DNA from 2 places in the Alteromonas sp. 07-89-2 genome. Region 1 is predicted to be linked to the other one. Evidence: predicted binding sites of a transcription regulator. Region 1 holds the regulator's gene; the other holds the start of a gene.
What was found. The regulator sigma-54, encoded in region 1, starts transcription at its own class of promoters, with help from an activator protein. The targets are predictions, from matches to a motif close to GTTGGCACGNNNNTNGNNT.
Positions count from the first base shown of each region.

Region 1 (8,195 bases):
GCCTGTTTGGCTTTAATCGCTTAGGATTAAGTATATCGGCGCTATTTATTCTGGCGATGCTGATGTACATCCCTACGTGGATGGAAGAGCAGCCTGAAACGCAGGGGAATCGTGAAAACGATGCGCTAAAGCCCGCCTACAAAGCAAAAAATCTAACCACTACGCTGTACAATCAAGACGGTGAGTTAAATCACAAAGTATTTGCAGAGTCGATGGAGCATTACGACCAGCTTGGCTTTGTATTGTTTCAGCAACCTAAATACACCCTTTATACAGAAAACGCGTCATCACCATGGGTGGTAACCGCTGATGAAGGTACACTATACAATAACGAGCTAATCCAGCTGGAAAACCAAGTTAATATTGAGAACCAAACTGGCGATGACTTTGTCAGAAGTATATCGACCGAGTACATTCAAATTAATTTAGAAACCAAGCAAATGACATCTGACCAACCCGTTGAAATACTGGGCACCCAATATGTCATTTTAAGTAATGGGTTTAACGCGAATTTACGCACACAAGAATACGAGCTTTTAGATCATGTACAAACCACTTATTCCCCTAGCAACTAGTTTATTGCTTGCCATCGCTAGCGGTGCGGTACACGCCAGTGAAGATGACTTTTCGCAGCCCATAAAAATAGGCTCGAACACCCAGTTTATCGACGGTAAAAATAAAACCGCGTTGTACAAAGACGACGTACTCATAACTCAAGGCTCTTTGGTTATTGAAGCTGACGAAGTGGAAGTAATTGCCACTGACGGTGGTGGTCGTGAAATATTTATTGCTAGAGGAAAGCCTGCAAGCTATTCCCAGCAATTGGAAGACGGCACGCCAGTTTCGGCAAAAGCTAATGAAATACGCTATGAAGTGGTGAACCGAACGATTTCTCTTGCCGGAAACGCAGAGTTGAAACAAGACACCAGTAAAGTACAGGGTGACAACATCACGTTCGATATGATTACCGAGCAATTGCTAGCGACTGGCGGAGCAGGTAAGGATGGTGAGGGTCGAGTGACCACAGTATTCACACCTGAGACCATTCGCAAAACTTCGTCTAAGAAAGACAAAAAAGACAACGAGGGCAATGAATAGCAATGGCAACTTTGAGCGCTAAAAATCTTGCTAAGGCTTACAAGTCAAGACAGGTTGTTCGAGATGTAAGTCTGTCTGTCTCAACGGGTCAAATTGTTGGTCTTCTTGGCCCAAATGGCGCTGGTAAGACCACCACATTTTACATGATTGTTGGTTTAGTGAATCTGGATAAAGGCAAGATTGAAATCGACGACAATGAGCTAACTCATCAGCCCATGCACGAGCGTGCACGCCGCGGAATTGGCTACCTACCGCAGGAAGCCTCTATTTTCAGAAAACTCACAGTGCATGAAAATATCATGGCCATTTTGCAAACCCGTAAAGATTTAAATTCACAACAGCAAGAAGAAGAAGCAGATGCGCTACTTGATGAATTTAATATTAACCATATACGTAATAGTACGGGGATGAGTTTGTCAGGGGGCGAACGCCGTCGCGTTGAGATTGCCCGCGCTCTGGCAGCAAAACCGCAATTTATTTTGTTAGACGAACCATTTGCTGGTGTTGATCCAATATCAGTTAATGATATAAAGAAGATAATACAACATCTTCGCGATAGGGGTATTGGAATCCTTATCACAGACCATAACGTACGAGAGACATTGGATGTTTGTGAAAAGGCGTACATTGTGAGTCATGGCGAGCTTATTGCGCAAGGAACGGCGGAACAGGTTTTAAGTAATCAAAAAGTAAGGGATGTATACCTAGGCGAACAATTCAGGCTATAGTTAATGTAACCGAATTGCCATTTTTCAGTTTCGCTCTGGTATATTCAATTTAGAGCATTTAAATAAGACGTAGATGAAACCATCTTTACAGCTAAAATTTAGCCAACAACTTACCATGACACCACAGCTTCAGCAGGCCATTAAACTGCTGCAGCTTTCTACACTTGATCTTCAACAAGAGATCCAAGAAGCGCTCGATTCTAATCCGCTATTAGAAGTTGAAGAAGGTAACGACGAGCCGCAACTAGAAAAGAACAATATCGACAACGATGACAGCGGCTCTGAGGCCACTGCTTCTGCATCTAGTGACACACTAGAAGCCGGCGATGCACTTGAGAAAAACGATCTTCCCGATGAGCTGCCAATCGACAGCACATGGGACGAATACTACTCTGCTTCATCTTCGCCTGCTCCGGGTCCATCCAATGACGACGAGCAAATCTTCCAAGGTGAGACTACTGAAGATATTCAAGAACACCTTCTTTGGCAAATGCGCCTTACCCATTTCTCGGATACCGATCGCGCAATCGCTACAGCAATCATCGACTCTATCGACGAGTCAGGTTATTTAACCGTTACCCTTGATGATATTTTAGAAGCGGTTAACGATGATGATATGGAAGAGCCGATTGAAATGGACGAAATAGAATGTGTGCTTAAGCGCATTCAGATGTTTGACCCTATTGGTTCTGGCTCACGCTCTCCACAAGAATGTTTGATGGTGCAATTGCGCCAGTTTTCAGAAGACACACCGTGGCTTGCTGAAGCAAAGCAACTGATTGAAGAGTACTCTGACTTACTGAGCAGCAAAGACTATCGTACGCTTATGCGTAAAAGCCGATTGAAAGAAGATCAGCTACGCGAGGCAATGCGTTTACTGCAAACCTTGAATCCTCGCCCAGGTAGTGCTTTAGTTACTAAAGAGCCTGAGTACGTTATTCCTGATGTCTCAGTAACCAAGAAAAATGGCCGTTGGGTGGTTGAGCTGAACCCCGACAGTCTGCCTAAGTTAAGCGTAAATCAACAATACGCTGCAATGAGTCGCCGTGCCAAGAATAGTAGCGATTCACAATTCATCCGCTCACACATGCAAGAGGCTAAGTGGTTCATAAAGAGCCTTGAATCTCGTAACGAAACCTTAATGAAGGTTGCAAACTGCATTGTGCAGCAGCAAATGGGCTTTTTTGAGCACGGCCCGGAAATGATGAAACCAATGGTGCTAAATGATGTCGCAGAAATGGTAGATATGCACGAATCCACTATTTCGCGAGTGACAACGCAAAAGTACATGCATACGCCACGTGGAATCTTCGAATTGAAGTATTTCTTCTCAAGCCACGTTGCAACAGAGTCTGGTGGTGAATGTTCATCTACAGCGATTCGTGCATTGATCAAGAAATTAGTGGCCGCTGAAAAGCCTAGCAAGCCGCTAAGTGATAGCAAGATTGCTTCATTGTTGGCCGAACAAGGCATTAAAGTTGCCCGGCGAACAATAGCAAAGTACCGGGAATCGTTGTCGATCCCGCCGTCGAACCAACGCAAAAGCCTTATTTAATCGGGCTTAATAATATAAGGAAGACGAAATATGCAAATCAACCTTACTGGTCATCATGTCGAAATCACCGACTCTTTGCGTAATTATGTCGATACGAAGTTCAGCAAACTTGAACGTCACTTTGATCACATTTCTAATGTGCATGTCATCCTGAACGTTGAAAAATTAAATCAAAAAGCCGAGGCGACCGTTCATTTAAGTGGCGCTGAAGTATTCGCATCCTCAGAAAATACCGACATGTATGCGGCGATTGACAGCATGGTTGATAAACTCGACCGGCAGGTAATCAAGCATAAGGAAAAACTGAAAAAACATTAGTAGTTAATTAAGCATGGATATACAAGCCATCGTAAGTCTGGACCGCACCGAGTGTGCGGTTCAGTGTAATAGTAAAAAGCGAATTCTTGAGATCATCGCTGATATCGCTGCCAAGCAAAACGAGAACATTGATCAGGCAACGGTACTCAACAGTTTGATGGCTCGAGAGCGTATGGGTAGTACAGGCATTGGCAATGGTATCGCCCTGCCCCATGGACGCCTGCCGGGCCTCGAGAAAGTGATTGCCATTGTTGTAACCAGCACGCCAGCAATTGACTTCGACGCCCTTGACGAGAAACCCGTAGACATCTTTTTTGCGCTACTCGTTCCTGAGGAACAGACCGAAGGACACCTTCAAACGCTGGCCACCGTGGCTGGTAAACTAAGCGACAAAGAAACGATTAAAGCAATACGTCGCGCAACGACAAGCGACGATATTCTATCTGCATTAAGTTAAACATTAAGCGCCTATTAACCGTTTAGTAGGCGCCTAATTCAACAACGCGTATGTGATAAAACCAGAGTATTAGGGAGAAAGTAGGTGAAGCTGATAATAATCAGTGGTCGTTCGGGGTCTGGTAAGTCTGTCGCACTTCGCGCATTGGAAGATTTAGGTTATTACTGTGTTGATAATATCCCGGTAAACTTACTTCCCACCTTAACCCATACAGTTGTTGACGAGTACGATCAGGTTGCGGTAAGTATCGATGTGAGAAACTTACCTAAAAATCCTGACGATTTGGTAGAAATTCTAGACTACCTGCCTTCTTCGTGGTCGATGACCATTGTTTACATTGACGCGAGCGATGATGTACTGGTTAAGCGTTTTAGCGAAACACGTCGCCTTCACCCTCTCGCCAAGCTTAATAAATCGCTTTCAGAAGCCATTAAAGCCGAGTCTGCCCTACTTGCTCCTATTGCTGAACGCGCAGATTTATATTTAGACACAGATAAGCTTACCATTCACCAACTGGCTGAGTTAATTCGAGAGCGTATCCTGGGTAAGAAAAGCTCACGCCTTGTGCTTGTGTTTGAGTCGTTTGGCTTTAAGCACGGTATTCCTAAAGATGCGGATTACGTTTTTGATGCCCGCTTTTTACCTAACCCCCATTGGGAGCCCGATCTTAAACATTTGACCGGATTAGACGCACCAGTAGAAGTATTTTTGGGGTCGCAGCCTGTAGTGACCAAGTTCATTTGGCAAATTCAGAATTTAATAACGACATGGCTGCCTCATTTAGAGCGCAATAACAGAAGTTACGTAACCGTAGCAATTGGCTGTACTGGTGGCCAACACCGTTCGGTTTATATCGCACAGACCCTGTCGAAAACCTTCAGTGAAATACACCCTGATGTACAAATTCGCCATAGAGAGCTGAATCAGTAATGACTATTCAAAAAACGCTAACTATCGTCAATAAGTTAGGGTTGCATGCAAGAGCGGCGACCCAACTGGTTAAACTGGCTAATCAATTCGACGCTAAAATCATCTTAAAAAAAGGCGATAAAGAAGCAGACGCAAGCAGTGTATTGGGATTAATGATGCTTGAAAGCCATCAAGGTGAACAGGTAGACGTGATTGTGGACGGCAGTGATGCTGTTGATGCACTTGCAGCTATTGAAGAGCTTATTGAGGGCAGATTTAACGAAGACGAATAGTCTTACTTGCCCAATCCATTGACCAATTAATCAACACTTAGCGCAGTTATCTTAAAATCCTGCGCAAAACCTACGCAATTATCATGACAGACTCATCATAATTGCGATATTCTACGCCCACTTAGGCTCTATGGCCTGCATTGTTCATCTTTTAGCTTGTAGGAATAACGCCTTATGGCAGAAGCGCTTGTTTCTAAATACGTACAAACTCAGTTACGCGCACTCAACGCTGCGTTGACCAACGGTCAATTCGTATCTGTACGTAAGCTTCTGCTTGAATTACCGCCTTCAGACGTCGCCCACATTCTTGAATCTAGCCCTAGCAGAACCCGTGACGAATTATGGGAGCTCATTGATGGTGACTTTCACGGCGACATTTTAGAAGAACTGTCTGACGATGTTCGAAACGGTATCATTACAAAAATGCTTCCCGCTAATGTGGTTGACGCACTTGAAGAGATGGATACCGATGACTTAGCAGAGACGCTAAGCAGCCTTCCCGAGCCAGTATTGGCCGATATTCTAGATTCGATGGATGCACAAGATCGCGTGCGCGCAGAGCAAGCGCTGTCTTACGGTGAGGAAACCGCTGGTTTCATCATGAACACCGACACCATCACATTACGTCCAGATGTGACCATTGACGTGGTTCTGCGCTATATCCGCTTAAAAGGCGAGCTACCTGAGAATACGGATACGTTTTACGTGGTAAACCGAACTGACAACCTTGTTGGTATCGTTCCGGTTACCCGTTTACTCACCGCAGATACCGACGATAAAGTGTCTGACGTTATGGACGAGGAATCTGAAGCGATTCCTGTGAATATGCCAGACGATGAAGTGGCAAGCCTGTTCGAGCGATACAATTGGCTTTCAGCACCTGTTGTAGATGAAAACCATCGCTTAGTGGGCCGAATTACCATTGATGACGTGGTTGATATTATTCGTGAGGACGCCGAGCACTCGATGATGAGTATGGCGGGTCTTGATGATGACGAAGATACCTTTGCACCCGTTATGCAAAGTACCAAACGACGCTCGGTGTGGCTGGCGGTAAACTTAGTGACGGCGCTAATGGCTGCGATGGTGAGTGATCTATTTGAAGCAACGCTCAGCCAACTGGCTGTGTTAGCTATATTAAATACCATTGTCCCCAGTATGGGCGGTGTAGCGGGTAATCAGACGCTAACGCTAGTTATTCGCGGTATGGCACTAGGCCATGTTAACGCGAGTAACTCACGATGGCTTATCAGTAAAGAAATATCCATCGGCTTTTTAAACGGTGCCATTTGGGCGGTGCTTATTGCCTCTGTCATCGCGTTATGGAAACAAGATTACATGCTGGGCGTAATTATTGCCTTTGCCATGATGGTAAACATGATTGCAGCTGCTTTAGCGGGCGCAACCTTACCTATGATCATGAAGCGTCTTAAGATAGACCCTGCCCTAGCTGGCAGTGTTATCTTAACTACGATAACCGATGTAGTGGGTATTTTTGCTTTCTTAGGTACTGCGACGCTGTTTCTAATTTAAGTTAATTTTGAACTCTCATGCCTGATAGGGCATGGGTGAGCTAAACAACACTCATGCAATAAGCGCTTTCGCTATATATCCATTGACGTTCAGCTTGTAACCCACACCCCAGACGGTTTCTACTAGCTGTCCGCCATTTTCAATACTGTTGATTTTATCAAGCTTAGTGCGTAACCGATTTATATGGGTATTCACCGTGTGCTCGTAGCCTTCGTGGTTATAGCCCCACACCTCACTGAGCAATTGATTGCGAGAAAAAACTTGGTTTGGATGACGACAAAAATAATCCAGTAGCGCAAACTCCCTAGCCGTTAACGTTAGCACTTGGCCATTTAAGGTTACGCTATGAAATCGCTGGTCGATTTTAAGGGGTCCTATTTCGATGCGCTCTTCACTACCTTGAGATGGTCTTAAATGTTCTTGGCTAGGCATACTTCTGCGCATATGGGAGCGAATACGGGCAATAAACATACGTGCATCAAATGGCCCTGATAGATAATCATCTACGCCTACTTCATAGTAGTTTGCTTCATCTACCTCTTCGTCGGCCACATCGTCTGTCATCGCGTCACTTTCCACTGCCATCACCCAACTTTCGGGGTTCGTATCAACAAGGCCTTTTATACGATTAAGACAGATAATATTTCCATGCGACTCAACAATAACGAGCGAATAATGCTGCGCCTTAAGCAGCGACTCTGCGGATTGAAAATTAGAGACTGCGTCGTAAAGAAAGCTATGCTTACTTAAGCATTGCGATATGTTCTGTTGAAACTTATTTCCACTGTAGATGATAAGGATCATATCTCGCTCCTAATTCGCCAATAAAAAACAAGACCAGTGTGTTCGTGGTTTTCTTTCACAGTGATTACAATTTTTTTAAAAAATATAAATTCAGAATTTATAACAGCACTGTTATTTATTGAGACGAATCTGTGTGCGTTTTGTGAAAGTTCTGTGATGAATTGGACATTTTACTGCCCTAAATTTTTATGCGATTTAAGCCATAAATAAGGACAATAAAATGAAATTCACTAAACTTGCTAGCGCAACGCTTTTGTCGCTAGCAGCAGTATCAGTAAGCCAAGCTGTCACTTTAGACATTGAAATTACCAACCTGACTCAGGCGCAGAGTTTTACGCCGCGCTTAGTCATAGCTCACGATGACACCGTCGATGCCTTTGAAGTTGGGCAACCTGCGTCATCAGCTCTAGCGTGGTTAGCTGAAGCTGGTGTTATTGACGACGAACAAAATGCTGATTCAAGTGGCGCAAACTTTGAAGCGTTACTCGGCCCTGTTGATA
Region 1 covers NZ_VTYM01000023.1:119,674-127,868, reverse strand. The annotation lists gene lptC (LPS export ABC transporter periplasmic protein LptC) at 1-575, shown strand, start outside; gene lptA (lipopolysaccharide transport periplasmic protein LptA) at 544-1,098, shown strand; gene lptB (LPS export ABC transporter ATP-binding protein) at 1,101-1,826, shown strand; gene F0261_RS14965 (RNA polymerase factor sigma-54) at 1,900-3,381, shown strand; gene hpf (ribosome hibernation promoting factor) at 3,412-3,699, shown strand; gene ptsN (PTS IIA-like nitrogen regulatory protein PtsN) at 3,713-4,156, shown strand; gene rapZ (RNase adapter RapZ) at 4,241-5,086, shown strand; gene F0261_RS14945 (HPr family phosphocarrier protein) at 5,086-5,358, shown strand; gene mgtE (magnesium transporter) at 5,533-6,891, shown strand; gene F0261_RS14935 (response regulator transcription factor) at 6,943-7,695, opposite strand; gene F0261_RS14930 (spondin domain-containing protein) at 7,916-8,195, shown strand, end outside.

Region 2 (8,195 bases), on a different contig from region 1:
TCAGCGTAGCTAATGTCAGCTTGAGATTGACTCACAAGGTGGCCGGTTAGACGTCGAATTTCTCGCAAGTCATCAACAATTAATACGCGTCCAGTCACGTTTAAATTGATGCTACTAGACTCGACAGGTTGAATTTGGCCTAATTCAAGATCTATACGAGGCTGTTCAGAAACATCGCCAGGGTTTATATCAAATGTAAATGTGCTGCCTTCTCCTAAACGAGACTTAACATCAATGTCGCCGCCCAGTTTAGTGACAAGCTCTTTGCAAATGGCAAGTCCAAGTCCTGCTCCGCCATGATTGGCGCGCATTACATCTTCTATTTGTTCGAAAGGCTGAAAAATATTGATGAGCTTATCAGGCGGCATGCCGATACCTGTATCATCTACAGAAAATCGCAGCAGTGTTTGACTCGAATCGTTTTCAGACGGCTCGTCGAGAGAGATGGTAAGCGTGATACTGCCCTTGTCGGTAAATTTCACGGCATTCGAAATAAGGTTCAACAATACCTGACGCAGGCGGGTAGGATCTGTGTGTATAAACTCTGGTATTTTTGTTTTTGAAACAACGTTAAGGCTTAGTCCTTTGTCTTTGGCATTCAAACGCATTAATGAGTGAATGTCCGTCAAAAACGCGCTTAAGTTCACTTCCTTAATGTTGAGTTCAAGTTTCTCTGCCATTATCCGCGACATGTCTAGCAAATCATTGAGTAGGCTTAACAGGTGCTTGCCATTAGAGTGGATAATAGATAACTCTTGTTGAAAAGGGCTGTTTCTCGCATCGTCTATAAGCAGTTCGGTGTAGCCAAGAATAGAGGTGAGGGGGGTGCGCAGCTCATGCCCTAAATGCGCAAGGAACTTATCTTTGGCCTTGTTCTTTTGCTCTACTTTGTTCCGCTCAATTCGCTCGTTCTCGATGTCACGACGAACCATGGCGTATCTAATCGTGCGCATAAACCGCGGTGATTCAATTTCCGATTTTTGCAAATAGTCTGCGGCACCTGCTCGCATGACCATTTCATCCACCGTAGCATCCGATTGTCCGGTAAGTATCACCACGGGTAAATTGAACTGGTTAGATTTTAAAACACCCAATACATCAATCGCGTTCTCTGCACCCAGTAAGTAATCTAACAAACACAGGTCGAAACTTTTTGTCTTTAATGCTTCCACTGCGTCTAAGCTATTCGTCACCCACGTCAACTCAAACGTAGGTGACTCGCACTGTGCTAGATAGTCAGAGGTTAAGAAGTAATCATCTTCATCATCCTCTACCAATAAAATTTTTATTACCTCTGACATCTAGTACCTCTTTTACTCGTGTGGTAATTCTACGAACTCTATCCAGTAACGTCCGAGCGCGCGCATTAGTTCAACCAATCCTTCAAAGTTCACTGGTTTTGTAATGTAAGATGCGCAACCTAGATCATAACCGCGTAGCATATCTTCCTCCTCTTTAGAGGTTGTGAGAATTACCACTGGGATACTGCGAAGCTTGGGGTCGTTTTTCAGTTCTTGCAGCGCCTCTCTACCGTCTTTTCTTGGCATGTTTAAATCTAGTAAAATAAGACTAGGTCGCGGTGCCGATGCAGGATCTGTGTATTTACCTTCATGACGAAGAAACTCTAATAATTCAACGCCATCTTCAACACAAAACAGATTGTTTAGAACGCGGCTTTCATTGAGCGCGTCAACCGTAAGTAAGCGGTCGTCTTCGTCATCGTCCGCCATAAGAATATTGATAGGCTGAGTTTGTTTACGCGTCATTGTGTGTTTCTCCATTATTGTTGTTAGAACCAAACGGTTCACTATTTTTGGGTATTATTATCGAGAACGTTGCCCCTTTTCCGGGAGAACTAACTGCGGTTATTTGACCGTTGTGCCGTTCTACAATACGACGACAAACGGCAAGCCCAATACCCGTACCTTTGTATTCACTTCTACCGTGAAGGCGTTGGAAAGGGGCAAATATTTTTTCAGCAAATGATTGTTCGAACCCTATACCGTTGTCTGATACGGTTATTTTTGTCCAGTCGTATTCTTCAGCAAGCAGAATGTCTTTCGTTTCTTCTTCCGTCGCGTCTCTTGCAGATATCGTTACTTCAGGTCTCACTCCCTCGCTCTGAAATTTCAGTGCGTTAGACACTAAGTTTAAAAACAGCTGCTCTAATTGCGATTTGTCACCGCGAATAGTCGGCAAATCGCTAACATTTATTTGCGCAGACTTTTCATCGATAGCGATTTCCAAATCGCCCATGATGCTATCCACTACGGTGCCTAGATTAACGTCGTCAAACTCTTTACCTCGTGTGGAAACGCGAGAAAAGGCGAGAAGATCTGAAATAAGCATGGACATCCGCTCTGCTGCATTGAGCATGCGCGCAAGATAATCTTTGCCACGTTCGTCTATCACATCGTTGTAACCCGATTCTAAGCGGTTACCAAATGCCCGAATTTTTCTTAATGGTTCTTGCAGATCGTGTGACGCCACAAAGGCAAAATCTTCCAACTCTCTATTACTTCGTGCTAATTCGTCTGAATAAACACTTAACTCTTGCGTTCTATCTGCTATCCGAGATTCTAGATCTTCGTTAACAGACTCTAGATCAGCTTGGTATTTCTCATGCTCACGGGAATTTATTTTGAGCAATAAAAATACCGTAATAATCAGTAGCAGAGTCGTTGCAGAGGAAATGATCAGCGTATTAACGGAGTCCCTTCTTAGGCTCATTAAGTTGGCCAAATGCGTGCCTTGCATATCCCGTTCTGAACCGTCGATTTCTCTAAATAAGGTTTCAAACTGTTTGTAGAGTTTTATACCCTTATCACTATTCACTAAAATGACAGCTTGTTGCTCTTTCCCTTCTTTATACAGCTCAACTACTTCAATGACTTCATTGATTTTTGCTTTGGTTAAAGACAAAAGTTCTTCGATGCGGATGGACTGGTCGTTAATATCTGAAGAGAAGGAGCTTACTTCTACCTCATCCATTAATTCGCCGATTACGCTTAACGTTTCGGTGTAGTCGGTAAGATATTCTTCATCGCCAGTTAGCATATAGCCGCGCTGACCAGACTCCACGCGAAGTACAGCAACGTGAAGGCGGTTAACTGCATTGATAACACGGTTCGTAGTGAACAGCCGCGCTTCCAGAGCAGAAAGGTCATTCAATGTATTGACTACGTAAAATGAATTAGCAGTTATTACAATAATGACCAGAACAACTAAAATTATCCAACTGTATAGTGAAGACAATACTTTAGTAATCATTTACTTAATCCGAAACATTGCCACTTAACTCTGATGTCATTTCAGCAAGAGTATGGCTGCAGTCTTTAGCACTGCTTATTATTTTATCCAACGCAACCAATGCCTTTTCAGGTGGAACGTCACCGTTTAATGCCATTTTTACTAGCTCAGCTTGCATTGATATTCTGTTTAATGGTTTGCGTGCATCATGCACATAAACATTTAGTCGAGAAAGTTCTTCGCTAGTCATGCCCAATACCTCTTACTTAGTCGTCTTTACTTAAGTCACCATATGCATGAAGACGGTTGTAAAGCGTTTTTGTACTAATTCCCAGCATTTCTGCTGCGGTGGTCTTATTGCCATTCACTTTTTCCAACGTGGCATAAATTAGCTCTTTTTCCACGTCTTCAATGGTTCTACCAGCTTGAAGTGCCGGTGTCGTGCTCTGTTTTTGAGCGAAGGGTGACTCAATGGTTTTTGGTAATTCAATCTCACTCTTTTCAGGGTCGCTCATAATGGCAGCGCGATGCACAAAGTGTCTTAGTTCACGCACGTTACCGGGCCAGTCGTAGGCTTGTAACGTATCGAGTTGACTATCTTCCCACTTAAATTGCGAGCCATTATCTTTATTGAATTCTGCAATAAAGGTTTTTGCTAGTAATGGAATATCTTCCTTTCTTTCGCGTAGCGGAGGAATGGTGATTGGGAACACCGCAAGTCTGAAGTAGATGTCTTCGCGCAGTACTTTGCTTTGCGCAATCTCTTCCATTGTTCGGTTCGTGGCAGATACAACGCGGCAGCTCACCGGGATGGTCTTCGTTCCGCCCACACGAATAACAACCTTGTTTTCTAAAACGCGGAGTAAGTTGGGCTGCATATCAATGGACATTTCTGTGATTTCGTCCAAAAAGAGCGTGCCGCCCTCAGCTTGTTCGAAAACACCTTCTTTACGTCCTACAGCGCCGGTAAATGCTCCTTTTTCGTGACCGAAAAGTTCGCTACCTATTAGTTCTTTTGAGAATGCACCACAGTTGGTTGCAATATAGGGACCTTCACTTTCTGAAGCACGATGAATTGCGGCAGCCACCACTTCTTTACCTACACCGCTTTCACCAAGCAGCATTACGTTAGCGCTGGTTTTACTCACTCTAGAAATCAGCTTGTAGAGCTCTTTCATAATTGGCGATTCACCAATCAGCAAGTCAAAATGTTTCTCTATTTTTTCTTGTGCAGGTGCTTTTTCTTTTGGCTTTTGACTTAATACGGCCTCTATTTCCTCCCGTTGAATTGGCTTAACAAGGTAGTCGACCGTGGGGCCACACAGACCCTTTATCACGCTTTTCACAGAAGGGTGACCCGTTATCAAAGTAACGCGAGGGCGCTTAGGAAGTGCATCTAATTCATTGAACAAGTGCGCGCCGCTTCCATCGGGTAGCATGAAATCAAGCAGTACATGGTCAAAGGTTTCTTTCTCTAACCAATCGCGGGCTTCTTTGAGTGTGGCAGCGGTAAGTACTTCGTGGCCAAGAAATTCGATGATAGTACAAGCTACTTCTGTGAACTCGGCGTCGTCATCAACTAAAAGTACGGTAAGCACGTGGATGTCCCTCTCTTCTTTCGTTTCCTATTCAGAAAAAATATGGAATAGAATCAATGTTATAGTTTTATCATACGCTATTAACAACTGAATGCTAAAGCACATATTTAAAGTTTATTTATACGCTGGTTTAAATCGATAAAGCGTAAGCGCATCGGAAAATATCTAAACGCTTCAAGCAATCCGGAAATCTTGAACACTTACCTTGATGCCAGAGATAGTCGGTTGCGCTACCTTCTAATCTATCAACTCTTTGCGATCAGCGGTACACATCGCGCTAAAGTACAGAATGTCTATATCTGTTTTTGTTTTATTAGGTGATTTTATTTTACTTATCAGGGGCATTTGCAAAAAGTATTCCTGTCTTTAACACACCGTCACATGCAATCGATGGCATATTTTTCGCACGACTTAACTGTCTAAAGTTACTTGCAATTTCACTATGGCAAATCGACTAGGTGCGAGAAATGTATATTAATTAGGCGAGAAGCCCGTCTGATTAGCGCGACGTTCGCAGGTAATGTGGTATCAAAGGAATTGAAGATGTGGGGAAAAAAGCTGTAAGATCAATGACCTTATACGAGTTGTTGGGGAAAATGCAGCCGCGAGCAAGACAAGATAAGTTCGAGTTTGCTGAGTTTTGGGATGTGATGGAGAAAAGGGGCTTTGGACCAATGCTGGCGCTGCCATCTTTTATCGCTTGCACACCGATTGGGGCCATCCCTGGGATCCCATCTTTAGCGGGTGGGACGATTTTACTCATCGCGTTGCAAATTTTACTCGGTCGTAGGCATCCTTGGTTACCGCAAAAAGTGATGCAGTTAAACTGTGACGCCGATCAGCTTCGCTTCATTGTCGATAAAGTTAAACCGTATGCAGTACGCGTAGACCGCTTTTTAGTTCCTCGGTGTTTTTTCATGCGCCAGCCTGTGTTCAGATCACTCATCGCATTGTGCTGTGCAGGTTGCGGATTTGTAATGATTCCACTGGAGCTTATTCCCTTTATGGGGCTTATTCCCGCTTTTGCTGTTTTTATTATGGCAATAGGCATGTCCACAGACGACGGTGCTGTGGCGTTAGTTGGTGTTTCGTTATCGCTATTTGGCTTTATACTTGGGTTTGAACGCCTTGCAGTCGCGCTAAGTTGATGCTCTAACTACTCAGTACACGAATCGAGCATAAAATCTGACGATGGAAGGTTCATTGTTTGATATCGTAGCTCGCCAATAAAAGCACGGGCAGCTGGTCCCAACGTATCGCCGTCTTCGAAAGACAAATAAAGGAGCGCCTTACGCAACGCTGCATTATTATCGAGGGGAAGGGGAACGAGTGTACCGTCTTCTAGCTCATCTTTAATTATTGCGATAGGCAGCCACGCAAAACCCAATCCCTGAGTAATAATATCTAATGACGTTCTAACGTGGCTTACGGTCCAGCGCTGCTCTGCACCTAACCAGCCCACATCAGCTTTACGCTCCGCGGATGAATCCCTTACCACAATTTGACGATAAGCTTTTAAGTCTTCCAGTGTGAGCGTTCTATCCAATTGGTGCAATGGATGGTCGGCGTGAGCGACAGCTGCAAATTCAATTTCGCACAAGTCTTCGCTAAAGCCATTAGAAAACGCGAAAGGAGAGATGCCTAAATCAACTTTACCATTGCTCAAAAGTGAATTTGCGCCACTGAGTACAGTTTCTTCTATCTCGATACGAAGGAGCGGGAACTCAGCAGAAACTTTCGCTAGCACGTTATAAAGCAATTCAGACGGGAAAATAATATCCACCGCTATGCGTAAAGTTGTTTCTGTGCCAGATTTAAGGCTATTGGCAACGGCCTCGAGCTTGTGCGCTTCGCTAAGCAAAAAAGAGGCACGGCGATACATAAGTTCACCTTGCGGCGAAAGCTGGACTTTACGTCCAATATTCTCAAACAATGACACTCCAATGGCGTTTTCAAGCTTTTGAACCGCGTGGTGAACGCTCGATTGACTTTTGTGAACTTCAGTAGCAGCTTGATTAAAGCCGCCTGCATCGACGACGGCTTTGAACATTCGCCATTGTTCTAACGTAGATTTCAGCATACAGCGCCTTAAAACTCTTAATTAACGCTACTTATAGCATACGCGTGGTTAAGAAGTCATTTCTAGTTTGCTTGATTTATCGTGGGTACAGGGCATGTCACAACCGAAACGTTCTCATAGCCCATCTTTATAAGTTGCTCTGCAGCTAGTTTTGCTCGAACGCCCGACGCACAGTGAATATAAAGTGGCGCTGAAGCATCTTTAAACTGTTCCAGTGCCTTCATTTCGAGCACGCCGCGTGGTATGTGAAGCGCAGAAGGTACGGGCTGATTGGCAACTTCGGCACTCTCTCGTACATCAATCAATATACCGCTATTGATTCGGCACTCACTGGCCGCTTGCTCCGCAGATACAGTGCGTAAGTTCACGTCTATGTTTTCTATTCGAGTCTTCATGTCTATAAGCATATTTTTCCTTTTTGCCTAAACTTAGTTGAAATAAGTAAAATCTAATATATTGATGTCAGCGTAATAAAACAATGTAAAATACGGCGATTCGTCGCATAAATTGGCAGGTCGGCAAAATGCCTTATACTTTAGTATAGTAAATGGCTAAATTGGTGCCGAAATACTTTACAGATAGAGAGTGCTTATGTCCGAGGATATGGTAATAGGTTCAGATGATATAATGGAACACGCTGCGGAAGCCGAGATCTTCCTTAAGCAATTCGCGAATAAAACACGCCTTATGGTGCTTTGTTCGTTGCTGAAAGAGGAAAAATCGGTAACCGAACTTCTCGAAGTTGTTAGCGTCTCGCAGCCAGTGATTTCTCAGCACCTTGCTTTATTGCGAGAATCAAAGATGGTGGCCACAAGAAGGCAAGGTCAAACTATTTACTACCGCTTAGCAGACGAGCGCGTCAAGCGCTTAATTGCTTTGATGTACGAATTTTTCTGCGAATAATCTTCTTTTTGCATCCTAAGCTACAATGTCCGCCTTCAACAACGGACATTGTAAAATTCCTAACTAAAAATTACCATCAATGACACTCTTCGGTTATTAATTTCCGTTTTTGTTCAATTGCTCGCAAAGCATAGGCACATAGCCTTCTTCAGATATTTTTTCACTTTCCACTTCAGGTCTATCAACCAATTCGTCGTGACTTAAATTCACTACTACGCTGTGCGCCGCCCAGTCGATACTTTCAATATCGCTAGGTAGAAGTGCGAGATGTTTACCACCCGGAAGCCAGTTGTTGGTATCTACCACTAGCATGATTATCTTCCAGCTCTCGGTGTCAATGACGAAGTTACTGATGTGGCCCACGT
Region 2 covers NZ_VTYM01000044.1:5,617-13,811, forward strand. The annotation lists gene F0261_RS18950 (response regulator) at 1-1,301, opposite strand, end outside; gene F0261_RS18955 (response regulator) at 1,314-1,766, opposite strand; gene F0261_RS18960 (ATP-binding protein) at 1,756-3,270, opposite strand; gene F0261_RS18965 (hypothetical protein) at 3,275-3,499, opposite strand; gene F0261_RS18970 (sigma 54-interacting transcriptional regulator) at 3,516-4,847, opposite strand; gene F0261_RS18975 (exopolysaccharide biosynthesis protein) at 5,417-5,995, shown strand; gene F0261_RS18980 (LysR family transcriptional regulator) at 6,004-6,927, opposite strand; gene F0261_RS18985 (rhodanese-like domain-containing protein) at 6,990-7,334, opposite strand; gene F0261_RS18990 (helix-turn-helix transcriptional regulator) at 7,519-7,830, shown strand; gene F0261_RS18995 (PRC-barrel domain-containing protein) at 7,927-8,195, opposite strand, start outside.
Region 2: a site for sigma-54 is predicted at 5,237-5,255, ahead of F0261_RS18975 (exopolysaccharide biosynthesis protein). Genes of this name have one in related genera too.